DNA from 3 places in the Enterobacter sp. CP102 genome. Region 2 is predicted to be linked to each of the others. Evidence: predicted binding sites of a transcription regulator. Region 2 holds the regulator's gene; each other region holds the start of a gene.
What was found. Region 2 encodes PhoB, which activates phosphate uptake and scavenging genes when phosphate is short. Its sites were predicted from a motif close to CTGTCATAAAACTGNCNNAT; they were not measured.
Positions count from the first base shown of each region.

Region 1: a site for PhoB is predicted at 3,024-3,043, ahead of uvrB (excinuclease ABC subunit UvrB). Genes of this name have one in related genera too.
Region 3: a site for PhoB is predicted at 3,599-3,618, ahead of N1249_RS11155 (heavy metal response regulator transcription factor). Genes of this name have one in related genera too.

Region 1 is NZ_CP104014.1:1,405,443-1,411,553, reverse strand. Features, by position in the region: gene yvcK (uridine diphosphate-N-acetylglucosamine-binding protein YvcK) at 1-720, shown strand, start outside; gene uvrB (excinuclease ABC subunit UvrB) at 777-2,792, opposite strand; gene N1249_RS06600 (ABC transporter ATP-binding protein) at 3,544-4,266, shown strand; gene bioD (dethiobiotin synthase) at 4,229-4,930, opposite strand; gene bioC (malonyl-ACP O-methyltransferase BioC) at 4,923-5,678, opposite strand; gene bioF (8-amino-7-oxononanoate synthase) at 5,662-6,111, opposite strand, start outside.
Region 2 is NZ_CP104014.1:1,002,633-1,008,743, forward strand. Features, by position in the region: gene sbcC (exonuclease subunit SbcC) at 1-1,676, opposite strand, end outside; gene sbcD (exonuclease subunit SbcD) at 1,673-2,878, opposite strand; gene phoB (phosphate response regulator transcription factor PhoB) at 3,066-3,755, shown strand; gene phoR (phosphate regulon sensor histidine kinase PhoR) at 3,777-5,072, shown strand; gene brnQ (branched-chain amino acid transporter carrier protein BrnQ) at 5,482-6,111, shown strand, end outside.
Region 3 is NZ_CP104014.1:2,354,837-2,360,947, reverse strand. Features, by position in the region: gene N1249_RS11175 (alpha/beta fold hydrolase) at 1-19, opposite strand, end outside; gene N1249_RS11170 (carboxymuconolactone decarboxylase family protein) at 71-832, opposite strand; gene N1249_RS11165 (cupin domain-containing protein) at 810-1,289, opposite strand; gene N1249_RS11160 (heavy metal sensor histidine kinase) at 1,355-2,812, opposite strand; gene N1249_RS11155 (heavy metal response regulator transcription factor) at 2,828-3,508, opposite strand; gene N1249_RS11150 (alpha/beta hydrolase) at 3,771-4,820, shown strand; gene N1249_RS11145 (cyclophilin-like fold protein) at 5,252-5,605, shown strand; gene N1249_RS11140 (aldo/keto reductase) at 5,657-6,111, shown strand, end outside.

The DNA of each region.
Region 1 (6,111 bases), 400 kb from region 2:
CGTAACTGTTTAAATCAGTTAATTACCGAACCGAGCGTAGCTTCAGCGATGTTTGAGTATCGTTTTGCCGGTAATGGTGAACTTTCTGGCCATAACCTCGGAAACCTGATGTTAAAGGCGCTTGATCACCTGAGCGTGCGCCCTCTTGAAGCCATCAATTTAATACGTAATTTGCTTAAAGTAGATGCGTTCCTGATCCCTATGTCTGAACATCCGGTCGACTTGATGGCAATTGATGTGGAAGGCCACGAAATTTACGGCGAAGTGAATATTGACCAGCTGACCCTGCCGCCGAAAGAACTTATGACTTATCCGGCCGTGCCCGCCACGCGCGAAGCCGTTGATGCTATCGGCGAAGCGGATTTGATCCTGATTGGGCCGGGCAGTTTTTATACCAGCCTGATGCCCATTCTGCTGGTCAAAGAGCTTGCCCAGGCGCTGCGCAGAACCCCTGCGCCGGTGGTCTATATCGGTAATTTAGGGCGTGAACTGAGCCCGGCGGCGGCAGGCCTGACGCTTGCAGATAAGCTTGGCATCATGGAGCAGTACGTCGGGAAAAAAATCATCGACGCGGTGGTTGTAGGGCCGAAAGCGAATGTGTCAGGAATTGGTGCCCGCGTGGTGGTGCAGGAGCCGCTGGAAGCCAGCGATATTCAGTATCGCCACGATCGCCATCTGCTGCGCGAGGCGCTGGAAAAAGCTATTCAGGCGCTGGGTTAAAAAAACCCCGGTGGCGCTGCGCTTACCGGGGCTACAAAGGGCACATAACCTGTAAATCACGATGCTGCAATAAACAAATCCCGCAGCTGATGCAGCTGGTCACGGATTTGCGCCGCCTCTTCAAACTCCAGGTTCTGCGCGTGCTGCATCATCTGTGCTTCCAGCTCGTGAATTTTCTGCTGGAGCGCTTTCGGCGTCAGCACGACGGTATCTTCTTCCACCACTGAACGCGCCTTGCCACGCCCTTTCGCTTTGGTTTTGGCGATGTTCTGACCCAGCGCCAGGATATCCACCACCTTCTTGTTCAGCCCTTGCGGCGTAATACCGTTTTCTTCGTTGTAACGCTGCTGTTTCTCGCGTCGACGTTCCGTTTCACCAATCGCTTTCGCCATTGACGGGGTTATCTTGTCGCCGTAGAGGATAGCTTTACCGTTCACGTTACGCGCGGCACGGCCGATAGTCTGGATCAGGGAACGTTCAGAACGCAGGAAGCCCTCTTTGTCTGCATCCAGAATCGCGACCAGCGACACTTCTGGCATATCCAGACCTTCTCGCAGCAGGTTGATCCCCACCAGTACGTCGAACTCGCCCAGACGCAGGTCGCGGATTATTTCCATACGTTCCACGGTATCGATATCCGAGTGCAGATACCGCACGCGCTCACCATGTTCTTCAAGATATTCAGTCAGGTCTTCCGCCATGCGCTTGGTCAGGGTCGTCACCAGCACGCGTTCATTGATGGCAGCGCGGGTGCGGATCTCAGACAGAAGATCGTCAACCTGGGTGGCAACAGGGCGCACTTCGATAATCGGATCCAGCAGACCGGTAGGACGCACCACCTGGTCAACGACCTCATCACCGGATTTTTCCAGCTCGTAGCTGCCCGGCGTTGCCGACACGTAGATGGTTTGCGGGGCAAGCGCTTCAAACTCTTCAAACTTCATCGGGCGGTTATCCAGCGCTGATGGCAGGCGGAAGCCGTACTCCACCAGCGTCTCTTTACGAGCCCGGTCACCGCGATACATGCCGCCAATCTGCGGGATCGTCACGTGGGATTCATCCACCACCAGCAGGCCGTCCGCCGGAAGATAGTCAAACAGGGTTGGCGGTGGCTCGCCCGGCCCACGGCCAGAGAGGAAGCGTGAGTAGTTTTCGATACCAGAGCAGTAACCCAGCTCGTTCATCATCTCGAGGTCAAACTGGGTGCGCTGGCTTAAGCGCTGCTCCTCAAGCAGCTTGTTATTCGCCAGCAGCACCTTACGGCGGTCTGCCAGCTCGACTTTAATCTCTTCCATCGCCTGCACAATACGTTCGCGCGGGGTCACGTAGTGCGTTTTAGGGTAAACCGTGAAACGCTGAATGATCGATTCCACATGCCCGGTCAGCGGGTCAAACAACGACAGCCGCTCAACCTCTTCGTCGAACAGTTCAACACGCAGTGCAATGTCGTCTGACTCTGCCGGGAAGATATCGATAACTTCACCGCGCACGCGGAACGTACCGCGCTGGAAGGCCTGGTCGTTACGGGTGTATTGCAGCTCCGCCAGGCGGCGCAAAATCGCACGCTGATCGATGATCATCCCTTGGGTAAGGTGCAGCATCATCTTCAGGTACAGGTCCGGGTCACCCAGACCGTAGATAGCGGACACCGACGCCACCACAATTACATCGCGGCGTTCCAGCAGCGCCTTGGTTGCCGACAGACGCATTTGTTCGATGTGTTCGTTCACCGACGCATCTTTTTCGATAAAGGTATCTGAGCTTGGGACATACGCTTCAGGCTGGTAGTAATCGTAGTAAGAGACGAAGTACTCCACCGCATTCTCCGGGAAGAACTCTTTCATCTCACCATAAAGCTGAGCCGCCAGGGTTTTATTCGGGGCAAGCACCATGGTGGGGCGCTGGAGATCCGCAATGACGTTGGCAATGGTAAACGTTTTACCCGAGCCGGTAACGCCCAGCAGCGTCTGATGTGCCAGACCGTCTTCCAGACCCTCTTCCAGGCGACGGATCGCCTCAGGCTGGTCGCCTGAAGGGCTGAAAACAGAATTCAATTTGAACGGTTTACTCATGGGCGATGACCTGATGACGTAATTAGCGGCAGGTGAGTAATTTTACTCGCAGCTGCCAGGATTGCCAGTAAAAAATACTGGATGAAAAACCAGTGGCGTGTCAGGATATTTAGAGTAGCGTTCGGATGATTAGCGCAATCCCGGCCAAAATTTAGACTGTGACAAAATAAAACACCAGCTAACCCGGGTTATCCCCAGAACTTTTTCTTTTTTAACATTTGTCAAGCCGTGTAATGAAAGTTTTGTGGCAACCAGTGACAGTTTCATTACGCCAATTGCTTTTATATAACAAATTGATTTTTAAACGATATTTCATAAAGCCGCGTTTCGCACCAATTCAGGCGTAAGCCGCGTATTCTCTCGCTTATCGCGTGTTTTCTAACTCTAATACACATGGTTATCCACAGGAATAGTGGATAACTGCTTCCAGCCCGTATAGACCGCCACTCAGCTAATTCCCGGTTTTTCCCACCGGTGGGGTGACAAAAAATTTTTATAGCTCTTTTTTGATGGTAATCAGTTGCGCAAGACATAACGGATTGGTGAGATCTTAATCACAATTCAGTGATTATGCCGCTGCACCACAACTCAACATCACCGGCACTGCTACTGTGCAATTCCCTGTCACATCCCTCCCTTGCCCCAGGCTCATTCCTAAAAAAGTCTCTTTTTTAATCAACTTAACGGTTCTGGCAGGAGTTTTGCACAATTCGTACGAGCCATACCCACATCGATGTTTAAGGAGAGAAACATGTTGAGTCTGCGTGCAGTGAATCAGTTTTACGGAAGCCAACATACGCTATGGAATGTTGATTTAGATTTACCGCCAGGTCTGTGTACGGGGGTTGTTGGCCTGCCGGGTATGGGAAAATCCACGCTGATGAACTGCATCGCGGGCAATTTACCCGTTGAGAGCGGAACCATCATCTGGCATGAAGCAGGCGCACCACCGCGCGACCTGCTCAGCCAGCCACCTGAACAGCGAAACCGGCCTGGAATTGGCTACGTTCCGCAGGACAGGCGGATCTTCTCGCAGCTGACGATTGAAGAGAATCTGCATATCGCGATGCGGGCCACCGGGAAGCCGGATGCCACCGCCAAAAGCGAGGTTTACGCCCTTTTCCCGCAGCTCTATACGCTGCGCCAGACCCGGGCCAACGGGTTATCGCCGGATATTCAGTATCAGCTGGCGATAGCCAACGCCCTGGTGAACCGCCCGCGGGTATTGATTCTGGATGAGCCGATGCACGGCGCGGGGCCGAGCTTTGCCCAGAAGCTTGCGCAACTGTTGATACGGCTGAACCGGGAGCTGGGTATGACGGTACTGTTAGCGGAGCAGCAGCTGTCGTTTATCCGCCGGGTAGCGGACCGCTTCTGCATGTTGTATCGCGGGCGTAACGTGGCCCAGGGCCACGTTAACGAGCTGAATGATGAGCTTATTGCCCACTGGATGACGCTGGAGGCAAGACGCTGAGATCCAGATAGTGACCGGTTTCGGCACTTTCTGCCCCCTCAGCAAGCCAGGGGATCTCACCCAGGCATGGCGCAGGCAGCACGCGTTTTAGCGTTGCCAGATACTCCTGGTGACGTCTGCCCGGGGCGACCACGTCGTTAGCTATCCAGCCCGCCAGGCGCAATCCTGCCTGCTGGATAGCCTGCGCAGTCAGCATGGCGTGGTTGATGCAGCCAAGCTTCACCCCTACCACCAGAATGACCGGAAGCTGCTCAGCCTGAACCCAGTCGGCAAAGGTTTGTTGGTCAGAAAGCGGGGTAAACCAGCCGCCTGCCCCTTCCACCAGTACCCACTCTGCCTGCTGCTCCAGAGCGCGTAATCCCCCCGACAGCACCGCAAAATCAATCGCCCGGCCTTCGTCTGCACTGACGATGTGCGGCGAGGTTGGTTCTGCGAACGTATACGGATTTACCTGCGGGTAGCTCAACGCAAGGCTGCTGTTACGTTGCAACGCCAGCGCGTCGGTGTTGCGCAAACCGTCTGACGTCATCTCACTGCCGGAGGCCACAGGTTTGTAGCCCGCGGTGATAAGCCCTTGCTGATTCGCCGCCTGCAATAGCGCCGAGCTGGCAACCGTCTTACCGACTTCCGTATCGGTGCCGGTGACAAAATAACGTTCAGTCACGTTCGATAATCCCATGAAAAAGTTGATAAGAGAGCGGAAACTCACCCTGTTGCTGCGGCCAGGCCATCTCTAAACGGTGCAACTGACCACGGGTAAGCGGTTTGGTGTCCCGCCCTGAATGCAAATGCGTCGCCCCAATGCCTTTCAGCGAGCGCATGGCGCTGAGGGCATCGCTAAAACTGAGCGTAATGGTCTGCACCACGCTGCGATAACGCCAGCCTCTCAGCGCCTGGAGCACTTCATCCCGCGATAAAAAGCGGTTCGCGTGCGCCCCGCTATCCACCGCGTGCCAGGCCTGATTCAGCTCCGGCAACGAGCTTTCAAGCAACGTGGTAAACGCGATTTTTCCGCCCGGTCGTGCCACGCGATACAGCTCATGCAACGCCTGAGGCAGGCTGCTGCACCACTGCACCGCAAGGTGGCTCCACACCAGGTCAAACTGCCCGTCTGGAAGGGGAATAGCTTCAATATCCGCCACCAGATAATGGTCGGCTGTCTGTTGCTGGCGCGCTTCGTCAAGCATCTGTGGCGAGAGGTCGATAGCCGTCACACGGCTTCCCGCCGCGCGCCAGTAGCGGCTGTTGGCGCCCGGACCACATCCGGCATCCAGCACCTGCGGGAAATCGCTCTCACCCAGCGTGCTGAGCAACCCACGCGCGCTCTGACGTTGCAGTTCATCGTGTTGTGAATAGCTCTGTGCCGCGCGGCCAAACGCGGCTGCAATGGCCTCTTTATTGACGGGAGACATGCAGCGCCTCCAGCAGCGTATCGATATCCTGCGTTTCGTGCGCCGCCGTGAGCGTGAGGCGTAACCGCGCCGTGCCAGGAGGTACGGTCGGTGGGCGGATCGCTGTCACCCACATGCCCTTTTCGCGTAGCCGTTGCGCCAGCTCCAGCGCCCGGCCGTTATCCCCGACGATCACCGGCTGAATGGCGCTCAGTGAGTCAGTGCTCCGGAACGGCAGCGTACTTAACCCCTGGCGGAAATGCCGAATGTGCTGCGCCAGGCGCTGCCGACGTGCTTCCCCATCATCCCCGCGAATGACCTGCATAGCCACAGATAACGCCACGGCCTGAGCAGGCGGCATACTGGTGCTGTAAATCAGGTGCCGTGCGAATTGCAGCAGATAATCGGCCACCGTGTCACTGCACAGCACCGCCGCGCCACTGACGCCAAATCC
Region 2 (6,111 bases):
TGTTGAGTCAGGGCGTTAACCTGCCCCAGAACCAGCAAACCTTCCTCTTTCAGCGCCGCAACCTCTTTTGCCAGCTCGTCGCGGCGACGCTGGCTGGCACTGAGCTCCAGCGCCTGATATTCCGTCACCGCCGGGTGCGTTGTTGAACCGCACAGCGGGCAAGGATGCCCGGCCTGCAACTGGGCGCGTTCGGCTTCCAGACTTTTGATTTTCTCTTCTTGCCTGCAAAGCTGTTCGACATCCAGATAGTGCTGGTTTTTTTCTTTGTATTGCTGCCTGCGCAGCGCAAGGGTGTCGTTGAGTTTCGCCTGCTCAGCCTTGGCTTTTTGCACGCTTTCGCCATATTGCGCCAGACGTTTTTGCAGTGGCTGATAGCGCGCGTGGAGCGTCGTCAGGCGCTGGCGCGCAGTGCGCGACTGGGCTTGCTGCTCCATCGCTACCGCAACCTCTTCCGCCGTCAGCGTCAGGCTGCTTACCGGTAAACCGGCCAGTTTTTGACGCAGCTCCGCAAGGCGGGCGTTGAGGGCAACAAGCTGATTTTTATCGCGGCTCAGCTGGGTGAAATGGGCGCGCCATCCGGCAATCTCCTGGCCCCACTGACGAAAACGTTCATGTCCGGCAAGCCACTGGGCCAGCGTTGTCAGGTCGGTTTGCAGTTGTTCGCGATTACGCAGCGCGCCATTGCGCACTCGCGCGCGCTGTGCATTTCTTGCCTGTAAGCGAGTATTTACTTCAACAATTTGCTGCTGTGTTTGCGCAAGGCGGGTGGTCTGCTCGCGCTGGCTCTCCCAGAGCGGACGCAGCGCGGCGGCAGGCTGCGCCTGCTGAAGTTTTGCCAGCTCTGGCCCGGCATCAGCCAGTGCCTGCTGCGCCTGCTGCTGCAACGCCGTGGCGTGTTGTTGTTCGCGCAGCAACTCGTCGTGACGCGTAAGCCACTGAAAGGTTTGCTGTTGAATCTGCTGTTGCGCCAGCAGGGTTTGCTCTTCGTCAGTAAGTACCTGCAAACTTTGCTGCAACTGCTGTTGCTGCTCTTCACTCAACAGCACCACGCCAGCAGCCTGGGCCTCGCACATCTCCAGGGCGCTGCGGGCCGCTTTGTGTTGTTCATATACCCGCGCTGAAATCTGGCCGTAGATCTCGGTGCCGGTGAGTTCTTCCAGCAGCTCGGCGCGATCGCCGGGTTTCGCATTAAGAAAGGCAGCAAATTGCCCCTGAGAAAGCAGCATCGAGCGGGTAAAACGATCGTAATCCAGACCCGTCAGGGCAGCGGTTTGTTCAAGTTTGTCCGTCACTTTATCGGCAAGGATTTTACCGTCTTCACAGCGCGCCAGCTCCACGCGCGGGGCCTGTAAGTTGCCATCTGGCTGGTTACGCGCCCGGTTCTGGCTCCAGAAAGCCCGGTAAGCCGTGCCTTTTACTTCAAACTCTACTTCCGCCAGACACTCGGCCGTATCGCGCGTCATCAGGTCATTTTGCGCCTGAGAGACTTTTTGCAGGCGCGGCGTTTCGTGGTACAGCGCAAGGCAAATGGCATCCAGCAGCGTGGTTTTACCCGCTCCGGTAGCGCCGGTAATGGCAAATAAACCGTTGCTGGCAAAAGGCTCAGCGGTAAAGTCGATTTTCCACTCACCCTTGAGTGAGTTGAGGTTTTTCAGACGCAGGCTCAGGATTTTCATGCGTTCTCTTCCTCGTCATTCAGTGCGTGCAGCGTATGGGTGAACAGCTCGTTCAGCCGGGCGCGTTTTGCATCATCCATCTCTTCCTGGGCCAGTCGGCGTTCAAATACCTCCTCGACCTTCAGCTCGCTGAGCGTTTCGCGCTGAGCGCTCAACAGGATTTTCTCGCGCTGTTCGCGGCTACGGCGCACCAGCAGCACCTCGACGGGCAAATCTTCCGTTAAGGCCTGAATTTTACGCTGCATATCATGCAGATATTCATCGGTGGTGATTTCGATATCCAGCCAGACCAGCGGTTCTTGCGCCGCGCCGCGCCACTGTTCAAGCTGGACGGTGATGGCCGCCAGGTCACCTTTGAGTACCGCAAGCGGCTGGGTGACCGGGACGTCCAGCATATCGACGGCGCTGAGTTTGCCAGCGGTAAACGTCACCAGATGTACGGATTTGGCTTTGCCTGTTTCGTCAAAACTCAGGGAAATGGGGGAGCCGCAATAGCGAATATGTTCGCTGCCGCCAATCATCTGCGCGCGGTGAATATGCCCCAGCGCGATGTAATCCGCAGGCGGGAAGTTTTGCGCCGGGAAAGCATCAAGCGTGCCGATATAAATGTCACGTACCGCGTCACTTTTACTGGCTCCAACGGTGGTCAGATGCCCGGTAGCAATCACGGGAATCGCCTGTTCACCGCGAAGGGCGCAAGCTTCTTCATACTGTTGGTGGTAGTAGTCGGTGATGCTCTGCAACAGGTGCTGCTGCTTCTCACCGCCGGAAAGCCCGGACTGGCTCTGAACGATATCTCGCGGACGTAAAAAAGGCACCGGACACAGCACCGCGCCCGGCGTCCCGTCGCGCTTTTTCAGGATCTGCGGGGCGTGCCCGGCGCTGGCAACGACCGTCGTATTGAGGAACGCGAGGATGTCGCGGGATTCATTCAGCGTTGCCACGGAGTCGTGGTTACCCGCAACAATCACCAGATGACAGCCGGTTTGCTGTAAGTTAACGACAAAACGGTTATACAGTTCACGCGCATAGCTTGGCGGTTGCCCGGTATCAAAAATATCACCGGCAACGATGATGGCATCAACCTGATGCGCCTGGGCAGTTTCCAGCAGCCAGTTCAGGAAGGCTTCATGTTCAGCGGCGCGGCTTTTGCTGTAAAAATTTTGACCCAGATGCCAGTCCGAGGTGTGAAGTATGCGCATAACGGTTCCGTGGCAAAAAAATGAGGATAGGATTATAAACTTTCAGAGAACGGAAAATAACCGCTGTAATAAAACAACAGTTTGCCATTTATAGTGGGAATGTTTTTCATAAATCTGTCATAAATCTGACGCATAATGACGCCGCATTACAAACTTGTAACTTAAATAAGATAAGACAGGGCAAAGTATGGCGAGACGTATTCTGGTCGTAGAAGATGAAGCTCCGATCCGTGAAATGGTGTGCTTCGTGCTCGAACAAAATGGCTTTCAGCCGGTAGAAGCTGAAGATTATGACAGCGCGGTGAATCAACTTAACGAACCCTGGCCTGATTTGATTTTGCTTGACTGGATGCTGCCTGGCGGCTCGGGATTGCAGTTCATCAAACACATTAAACGTGAAGCGATGACCCGCGATATTCCGGTTGTCATGCTCACGGCGCGCGGTGAAGAAGAAGATCGCGTGCGCGGTCTGGAAACGGGCGCTGACGATTACATCACTAAACCGTTCTCACCTAAAGAACTGGTTGCCCGTATTAAAGCGGTGATGCGCCGTATTTCGCCGATGGCGGTGGAAGAGGTGATTGAGATGCAGGGCTTAAGTCTTGATCCAACGTCACACCGCGTCATGACCGGCGAAAACCCACTCGATATGGGGCCAACCGAATTCAAGCTGTTGCACTTCTTTATGACCCACCCAGAGCGCGTCTACAGCCGCGAGCAGTTGCTGAATAACGTCTGGGGGACTAACGTCTATGTCGAAGACCGGACGGTTGATGTCCATATTCGCCGCTTGCGTAAAGCGCTGGAGCTGAGCGGCCACGATCGTATGGTGCAGACGGTCCGCGGCACGGGTTATCGTTTTTCGACCCGTTTCTGAACAATGACAGGAGTGTGACGCGTGCTGGAACGTCTGTCATGGAAAAGGCTCGTTTTTGAACTCATTCTTTGTTGTATCCCGGCCCTCATTCTGGGGGCATTTGTGGGACATTTGCCGTGGTTTTTACTGGCAGCGGTCACCGGGTTGCTGATCTGGCATTTCTGGAACTTACTGCGCCTTTCCTGGTGGCTGTGGGTTGACCGCAGTATGACGCCTCCGCCGGGAAGCGGAAGCTGGGAGCCGCTGCTTTACGGCCTGCACCAGATGCAGATGCGTAATAAAAAGCGCCGTCGTGAGCTGGGTAGCCTGATCAAACGTTTTCGCAGTGGCGCGGAGTCGCTGCCGGATGCGGTCATTCTGACCACTGAAGAAGGGACTATCTTCTGGTGTAACGGCCTGGCACAACAGCTGCTTGGCCTGCGCTGGCCGGATGATAATGGCCAGAATATCCTTAACCTTCTGCGTTACCCTGAATTCACGCTGTATCTGAAAAAACGCGACTTTACCCGCCCGCATAATCTGAAACTGAACAATGGTCGTCACCTTGAGATCCGCGTGATGCCCTACAGCGACCAGCAGTGGCTAATGGTGGCGCGCGACGTTACGCAGATGCACCAGCTGGAAGGGGCGCGACGTAATTTCTTTGCCAACGTCAGCCACGAGCTACGCACGCCGTTAACGGTGCTCCAGGGCTATCTGGAGATGATGCAGGAGCAAACGCTGGAAGGCGCGCCACGCGAGAAAGCGCTGCATACCATGCGTGAGCAAACGCACCGGATGGAAGGGCTGGTGAAACAGCTTCTGACCTTATCGAAAATAGAGGCCGCTCCGACGCTTGCGTTGAATGACACTATCGACGTGCCGATGATGCTGCGCGTCGTCGAGCGTGAAGCGCAGACCTTAAGCCATAAAAAACATCAACTGACCTTTGAGGTTGATAATGGCCTGAAAGTGCTGGGCAGTGAGGATGAGCTGCGTAGCGCCATTTCTAACCTGGTCTATAACGCGGTGAATCATACGCCGGAAGGGACGCATATTGTGGTGCGCTGGCAATATACCCCGACAGGTGCCGAGTTTAGCGTTGAGGACAACGGACCGGGCATTTCACCGGAACACCTGCCTCGCCTGACCGAGCGTTTCTATCGAGTGGATAAAGCACGCTCGCGACAGACCGGAGGAAGTGGTCTGGGGCTGGCGATTGTGAAACATGCGGTCAATCACCATGAAAGTCGTCTCGATATTCAAAGTACGCTGGGGAAGGGAACCCGTTTCAGTTTCGTTATCCCGGAACGATTAATTGCCAAAAAAATCGCCTGACAACAGGCGTGTCAGTTTTCCTTTCCACGGGCCAGCCATTGCTGGCCCGTTTGCTTTGCGGTCAAGTGAAACCTGAATGAATTTTATACGTCTGATGTTTTTTTGTTCGCATGATTAGCCATGGGTTTTTCTTATAAATAGCGTATTGTGCTGGCCTGTTTTTTCATGCTGGCATATTGTTCTGGTTTTACGATCCCACCTTGCCTTTAAACGTTATAAGCGTTTAAATTGCCCCCCAGATACTGTCATACCGACTGTATTTGCGTGGTAAATCGAAAAACTATTCTTCTCCACGCCAGGACGGGAGAATATCCCGCTGAAATTGAGCAAATTTTCCGCTGTATTGTCCCGTCAGGGATGGCGAAAATCTCAACGTTTTCAACACCACATCCACAGGCAGTAAGGTTTTATGACCCATCACTTAAAATCGCGTGACATCATCGCGCTGGGCTTTATGACATTTGCGCTGTTCGTTGGCGCAGGCAACATCATTTTCCCTCCAATGGTCGGCTTACAGGCGGGTGAACACGTCTGGACTGCTGCGTTTGGTTTCCTGATTACTGCCGTGGGCCTACCGGTACTGACCATCGTTGCGCTGGCGAAAGTCGGCGGCGGCGTTGATAGCCTCAGCACACCGATTGGCAAAGTGGCGGGCGTTCTGCTGGCGACGGTCTGCTATCTGGCTGTTGGCCCACTGTTTGCCACCCCGCGTACGGCAACGGTTTCCTTTGAAGTGGGGATTGCCCCGCTGACCGGCGACGGTGCGATGCCGCTGTTTATCTACAGCCTGGTGTACTTCGCGATTGTGATCCTGGTTTCTCTCTATCCGGGCAAGCTGCTGGATACCGTGGGGAACTTCCTGGCACCAATGAAAATTGTGGCGCTGATCGTGCTGGCCGTTGCGGCTGTCATCTGGCCGGCTGGCCCTATCAGCGATGCCATGGACGCCTATAAAAATGCGGCGTTCTCCAACGGCTTTGTGAACGGTTATCTGACCATGGATACGCTGGGCGCGATGGTGTTTGGTATCGTTATCGTG
Region 3 (6,111 bases), 1.4 Mb from region 2:
TTTTTAAAAGTGTCTTCAAGGGTATTTCCTCTTATAAATAAATCAGCTGCGTATCGTCTCTAACCAACTCCTAATTGTTTGCGAGCGCCTGTTGCAACGCTTTTTCAACCCGCATAGCTGCATCATTTTCGCCATGTTCACGCAGAACCTCTGCCAGCTGGCGCAACTGCGCTGCCGTCAACCCGACCCGCATACTTGCACGCGTATGCGAAAGCAGTTGTGATTCAACGCCTGGTGTGGCTGCTAATGCGCCAACCGTTGCCAGCTCGCGGCTTTGCCAGTCGAGGTTATCGCGGGCAAAAATGTCCCCGAACAGATGCGTTTGCAGAAATTGATTTATGACCGGGGCAAAATCAAACAGCGGGCCCTGAACCGGAGCGCCTGAGATTTTCGTCTGGTTGGCAGTACCGAAACGGCGAAGTTCATCTCCGACAGGGATCGGGGCGGTGGGTTCTTTACCCTCAACGTCTTTAATGCCACGTTGTTTACGTGCTTCGACAACCTTCATCAGTTCACTCAGCGCGTTCAGACTCCGGGGGAAGCCCGTGTAGGCATAAAGCTGGACGAGTATCTCTTTGGTTTCGTTGATCGTGAGCCCGGCATCAAGGCCCTGATTCAGTGCCGTATTCAGCTTATCCATCTGACTGCTGGCCATCGATGCCGCAATCAACGGGATGGCCTGCTGGCGGGCTGACAGTGTTTCTGAAACTGTTTGTTCATGGTTCATCTCTGAGGCTCCTGTATTGACGGGCGCAGCCTGTGCTGTAAGACCAAAACCGAAGGTCAGCAGTACCGCTGCTGCTAGTGCCTTAATGGGCGTGGTATTGTTCATCTGTCACTTTCTCCATCCAGTTAACGCTTTTGCCATCCACAACCCCGGTTACTGCCAGATGCGTCATCGCGCTACCCGGTGCGGCCCCATGCCAGTGTTTGATGCCCGCCGGACAAGTGACAACGTCACCCGCGCGGATAACCTGCACCGGCTGGCCTTCTTGTTGGGTAAGCCCAACGCCCGAGGTCACAATCAACTGCTGGCCTGCCGGATGCGTATGCCAGGCGGAACGGGCGCCGGGTTCAAAGGTGACATAGGCCCCGGAAGCACGGATGTCGTTATCCGGTTTAAAAAGAGGATCAACCCGGACGCGGCCGGTAAAGTTCTCCGCTGGCCCATATACTGCGTTCTGACTTCCGGCGGGAGCGATATGAACAGCGGAATGTTGCTCCGCTGCCCAGGATGAAAACACAAAGAGAGGAAATAACAGCCCGAGGTAACGTAAATGCCTGATCATACGAAGCGTCCTTATCAATGAAGAGGGGGATTGCCTGTGATGATATTAACGAGGGTGCGATGTCCTCAGGCTGACACCCCCCTGACAATTCTGTCAGTTAACCCTGGTTCCGGTTCAGTGCCGGAGTGCGAATTGCTCGTCGTTTTATCCGCGTGTATCTCAAAGGTCAGGCCAAATGTATTGATGCCACCTTCACTTCGCGCAAAAGCATCACCCCGGTGCATAATGGCGACGGCGCGTACGATCGACAGGCCCAGCCCATGATGGGTATCACTCCGGGCCCTGGAGGTATCAACGCGATAAAACCGCTCGAAAAGCCGGTGTAAGTGCTCTGGCGCTATGGGATCGCCCGGGTTTGAAACTTCAACACAGGCCTGATGACCTTTTTCACTTAAGCGCACCGTAACCGTGCTATTGGATGGCGAATGTCTTGCGCTGTTTTCCAGTAAATTGGCCAGCGAGCGGTGGAACAGTCGCCGGTCGATGTGGGCGGTGACGTCGCCCTGAACGTCCATCAAGAGCTGCTTTTCCGCAAAAGAGGGTTCAACATACTCCGCTGTTTTCAGGGTTTCTTCTCGCAGGGACACCTGCATGAGCTGGGAAGCATGTTCACCCGCGTGGGCATGGGACAGGAACAGCATGTCATTAACGATCGACGTCATGCGTTCAAGCTCTTCCAGATTGGAACCCAATAGCTCTTCCAGTTCATCCTGCGAGCGTCGGCGTGAGAGCCCCAGTTGCGTCTGGCCAATCAGGTTGGTCAGTGGGGTCCTGAGTTCATGTGCAACATCGGCATTAAAACTGTCGAGCTGACGCCAGGCGATCTCCTGACGTTCCAGCACGCCATTAAATGATAGAGACAGTTGCTGGAGTTCTTCGGGTAACGTGCGGGTGTTCAGGCGCTGGCCGTGGTCCCCGGGCGCGAGTTGCCGGGCCTGTTTACTGAGCGCGCCAACTGGACGCAGACCAACCTTTGAAACCACGTAGCCCAGTATGGCGACAATCACGACGCCCAGTGCGACAATGATAAGCAGCGTCCTGGTGAAGGCATTCAGTGTACCCATGTAGGGTGTTGAGTCGATGGCAACGACATAGCGCAGCTCGGGTCTTTCTCCATTGGCGGGGATAGTTTTCACTAACAGGAACAGTGAACATGCACCTTCCGATGCGCCAGGCACTTTATTAAAACCTTCCTGCAAAGAAGACCACTGAACGCCTACTGGTGGCGTTCCTCCTACGCTAAAGCGTGGGTTATCGCTCACGATCCAGTAGCGAACGCGCTCACCTTCAGAATTGGTTAAAACGGTGAATTTGTTGGCAAGCGTCGACCAGCCTTCAGCCGAGGTTCGTGCGGTGATCCACGGGCTCATTAATGATTCCCGGAACAACAGCTCGTTGTGCATCTGCTTTTGCAAAGAATCATGCAAGGAGCTTCTCAGCAGGATGCCGATTACGGACACAATCAGCAGCGCGGATAAAGCAAACATCAGCGCCAGGTGAACTGAGATGGAACGCTTAGGCATGATTATCCTCTTCATTTATTCAGAACGAACTTCGAGGACATAGCCCATGCCACGAACGGTATGTAACAGTTTGACGTCGAACGGGGCATCCACTTTTGCGCGAAGGCGTTTAATGGCGACTTCAACCACGTTGGCATCACTGTCAAAATTCATGTCCCATATCTGCTCAGCAATCATCATCTTTGACAGGATCTCCCCCTGATGCCTGGCCAGAAGACTCAACAGGGAAAACTCTTTCGCCGTTAGCTCCAGCCGTGTTCCGGCACGAAAAACGCGGCGAGCCAGTAAGTCGAGATGCAGATCGTGAATTTGCAGCTGGGTGATATCCGCGCCATCCATAGAGCGGCGACGTACCAGGGCCTGAATGCGTGCCACCAGTTCAATAAGAGAGAAGGGCTTGGGCAGATAATCATCTGCGCCAAGGCGGAGACCTTTTACGCGCTCATCGACCGATCCCCGAGCAGAGAGCATCAGCACCGGTGTCTGTTTGGCTGCCCGCACACCCTCGAGTACCCGGTAGCCATCCATCCCCGGCAACATCACATCCAGGATTATCGCGTCGTAGTCGAACTCCAGTGCGTAATGAAGACCTTCAGCGCCATCTGCTGAGACATCTACCGTAAAACCTGATTCGCTCAACGCACGGTTGAGATAGGTTGACGTTTTTTCTTCATCTTCAACTAAAAGTAGGCGCATATCGGGACTTCCTCTTTACTTTTCAACGGTGCTTCAATACCTGACCAACCCTGTTACTGAGACCATTTTGCCTCCTGGTTGCCAACATAAAGCTGACAGTTACCTGACAGCATTGTCAGAAACGCTTAGCCATCCCAGCCCGTTTCCTGACAAAAATGTTATTTCCTTGTCACCCTGCTGACAGTCCTCTCGCCCTAATCTGAGCCTGCACATTTAAATCCGCGAGCCTGCAAAACCAGGCCGACACTCATCGGGGGAGACCATGAAATTCACGCTTATAAGTGCAATGCTACTCACGGCAATGGCTGGAGTGAGCTCAGTCAATGCGGCTGATTACAAAAAGAATCCATTCACACTCGTTTATGAAGGCGCCATCGCTGAGAACGTAAAAGGCAAGGTCAACATTCATCCGGTGAAATACGATCTGCATGGCATCCAGATTGCTGCGAATGTCTATACCCCTGCTAACTACGATCCCGCCAAAAAATATCCTGCCGTAGTGGTCGCGCATCCTAATGGTGGCGTAAAAGAGCAGGTCGCCGGGTTGTATGCGCAGCGCCTCGCCGAGCATGGGTACATTACGATCACCGCCGATGCGGCTTATCAGGGTGCCAGTGGCGGGATGCCCCGCAGCGTGGATAAACCGGTTAACCGTATTGAAGACGTTCACGGTATGGCTGATTACATCAGCCAGTATCCGGGGGTTGATACTTCCCGTCTTGGCCTGCTTGGCATTTGCGGTGGTGGCGGTTATTCACTCGTTGCTGCCGAGACGGACAAACGGTTTAAATCCATTGCAACCATCAGCATGTTTAATTCCGGCCTTGTACGCCGCAACGGGATGCAAAATTCACAGCTGGATACTGTCCAGCTGCGTCTTCAGCAGGCATCTGACGCACGTGCTCAGGAGGCTGCCGGAGGCGAGGTGCTTTATTCCGGTGATGCCAACCTGACTGATGAACAGATTGCTAAATTGCCTTTTGCCTTATATCGGCAGGGCTACGAGTACTACTGGAAAACCCACGCACACCCGAACTCAACGTTTAAATACACCACAAGCAGCCTGTTAGATTTGATGAGTTTTGATGTAACGGACCATATCAATCTCATCAATAAACCACTGTTGATGATTGCCGGTACAAAAGCGGATACGCTCTATATGACTGAAGATGCGTTCGCGAAAGCCACCGGGACGAAGGACAAAGAACTGTTCCTGATCGACGGTGCTACCCATATCGAGACTTACTGGGTGCCAAAATATGTTGACCAGGCTTTGCAAAAATTAGACGTCTTCTTCGATAAAAACATCTAGTTAGTCTCTATAACACCCCAGCCGTACAGGTTGGGGATGCCCACCATCTTCGCGGCACTGACTCTCCTGATACACCCAGATTAAAGAAATTGCGGTTAAAGATAATTACGCTACTTAAATAGGTGCTATGAATGGAATTCATAGACCTGGTAAGGGGCAGGGGATGAACTACGGGGTCGACGGGATAGAAAGTGGCAATCATCATAGCTGTAATTAATGAATTCAATTCATTTCTCTATTCTGATAACCGCTATTAACAAGCTGTTTTGTTCTGTTCAAAATAGCTGTAAACGTCTGCGCTCGGGTGGCTATCCATGGTTATCTCTTCTAAAACGCAACCTGTATTACCCGGCCTTTCGGGTTGGTTAGTGCTGGCCTTGATCACGATATTTCCGGCTACGGTAATTGCACGTCATACACAGGAAAACCCTATGAAGTTACGCATTATTCTCGACGACAAAACGATTACCGCGACCCTGAATGACAGTCAGGCAAGCCGCGATTTTGCAGCACTTTTACCGCTTACATTGACGCTGAAAGATTATGCCGGGGAGGAGAAAATAAGCGATTTACCCGCCCGATTGTCTACCGCGGGTTCACCAGCAGGCATGGCCGCGAAAAAGGGTGATATCACGATGTATGCCCCGTGGGGCAATCTGGCTATTTTCTATAAACCACATGGCTATGCGGGCGGATTAGTTAAATTAGGTCAGTTAGATGAGCCGGACGCGTTGCCCGTCCATCCTGACTCCTATAGCGCCAGATTTGAACTTCTGACTGAGTAATCGTTACTCCGAACATTTTTGATGCCTAAAACAGAGTGGAGGTACTCTACAGTGGAATATTCAGTATTAAGCAACAACCTAAAAATGCCGATGGCAGGTTTTGGCGTTTTTCAGGTTACCAATAAAGAAGAATGTAAACAGTCAGTATTGAATGCGATTCGTACCGGCTATCGTCTTATTGATACCGCCGCGGTATACGGTAATGAAGATGCGGTGGGTGACGCAGTTCGTGAAGCCATTGCCGAAGGTTTGTGTACCCGCGAAGAGTTGTTCATTACCTCAAAACTGTGGGTACAGGATATGGCCAGCTACGATATGGCCAAAGCGGGTATCGACGCATCGCTGGAAAAATCTGGACTGGAATACTTTGACCTTTACTTACTCCACCAGGCGATGCGTGACTATTTCAGCGCCTGGCGTGCGCTGGAGGATGCTTATGATGCCGGCAAACTGAAAGCGATTGGGGTGTCCAATTTTTATGCTCATGTATTAGCAAACTTCTGTGA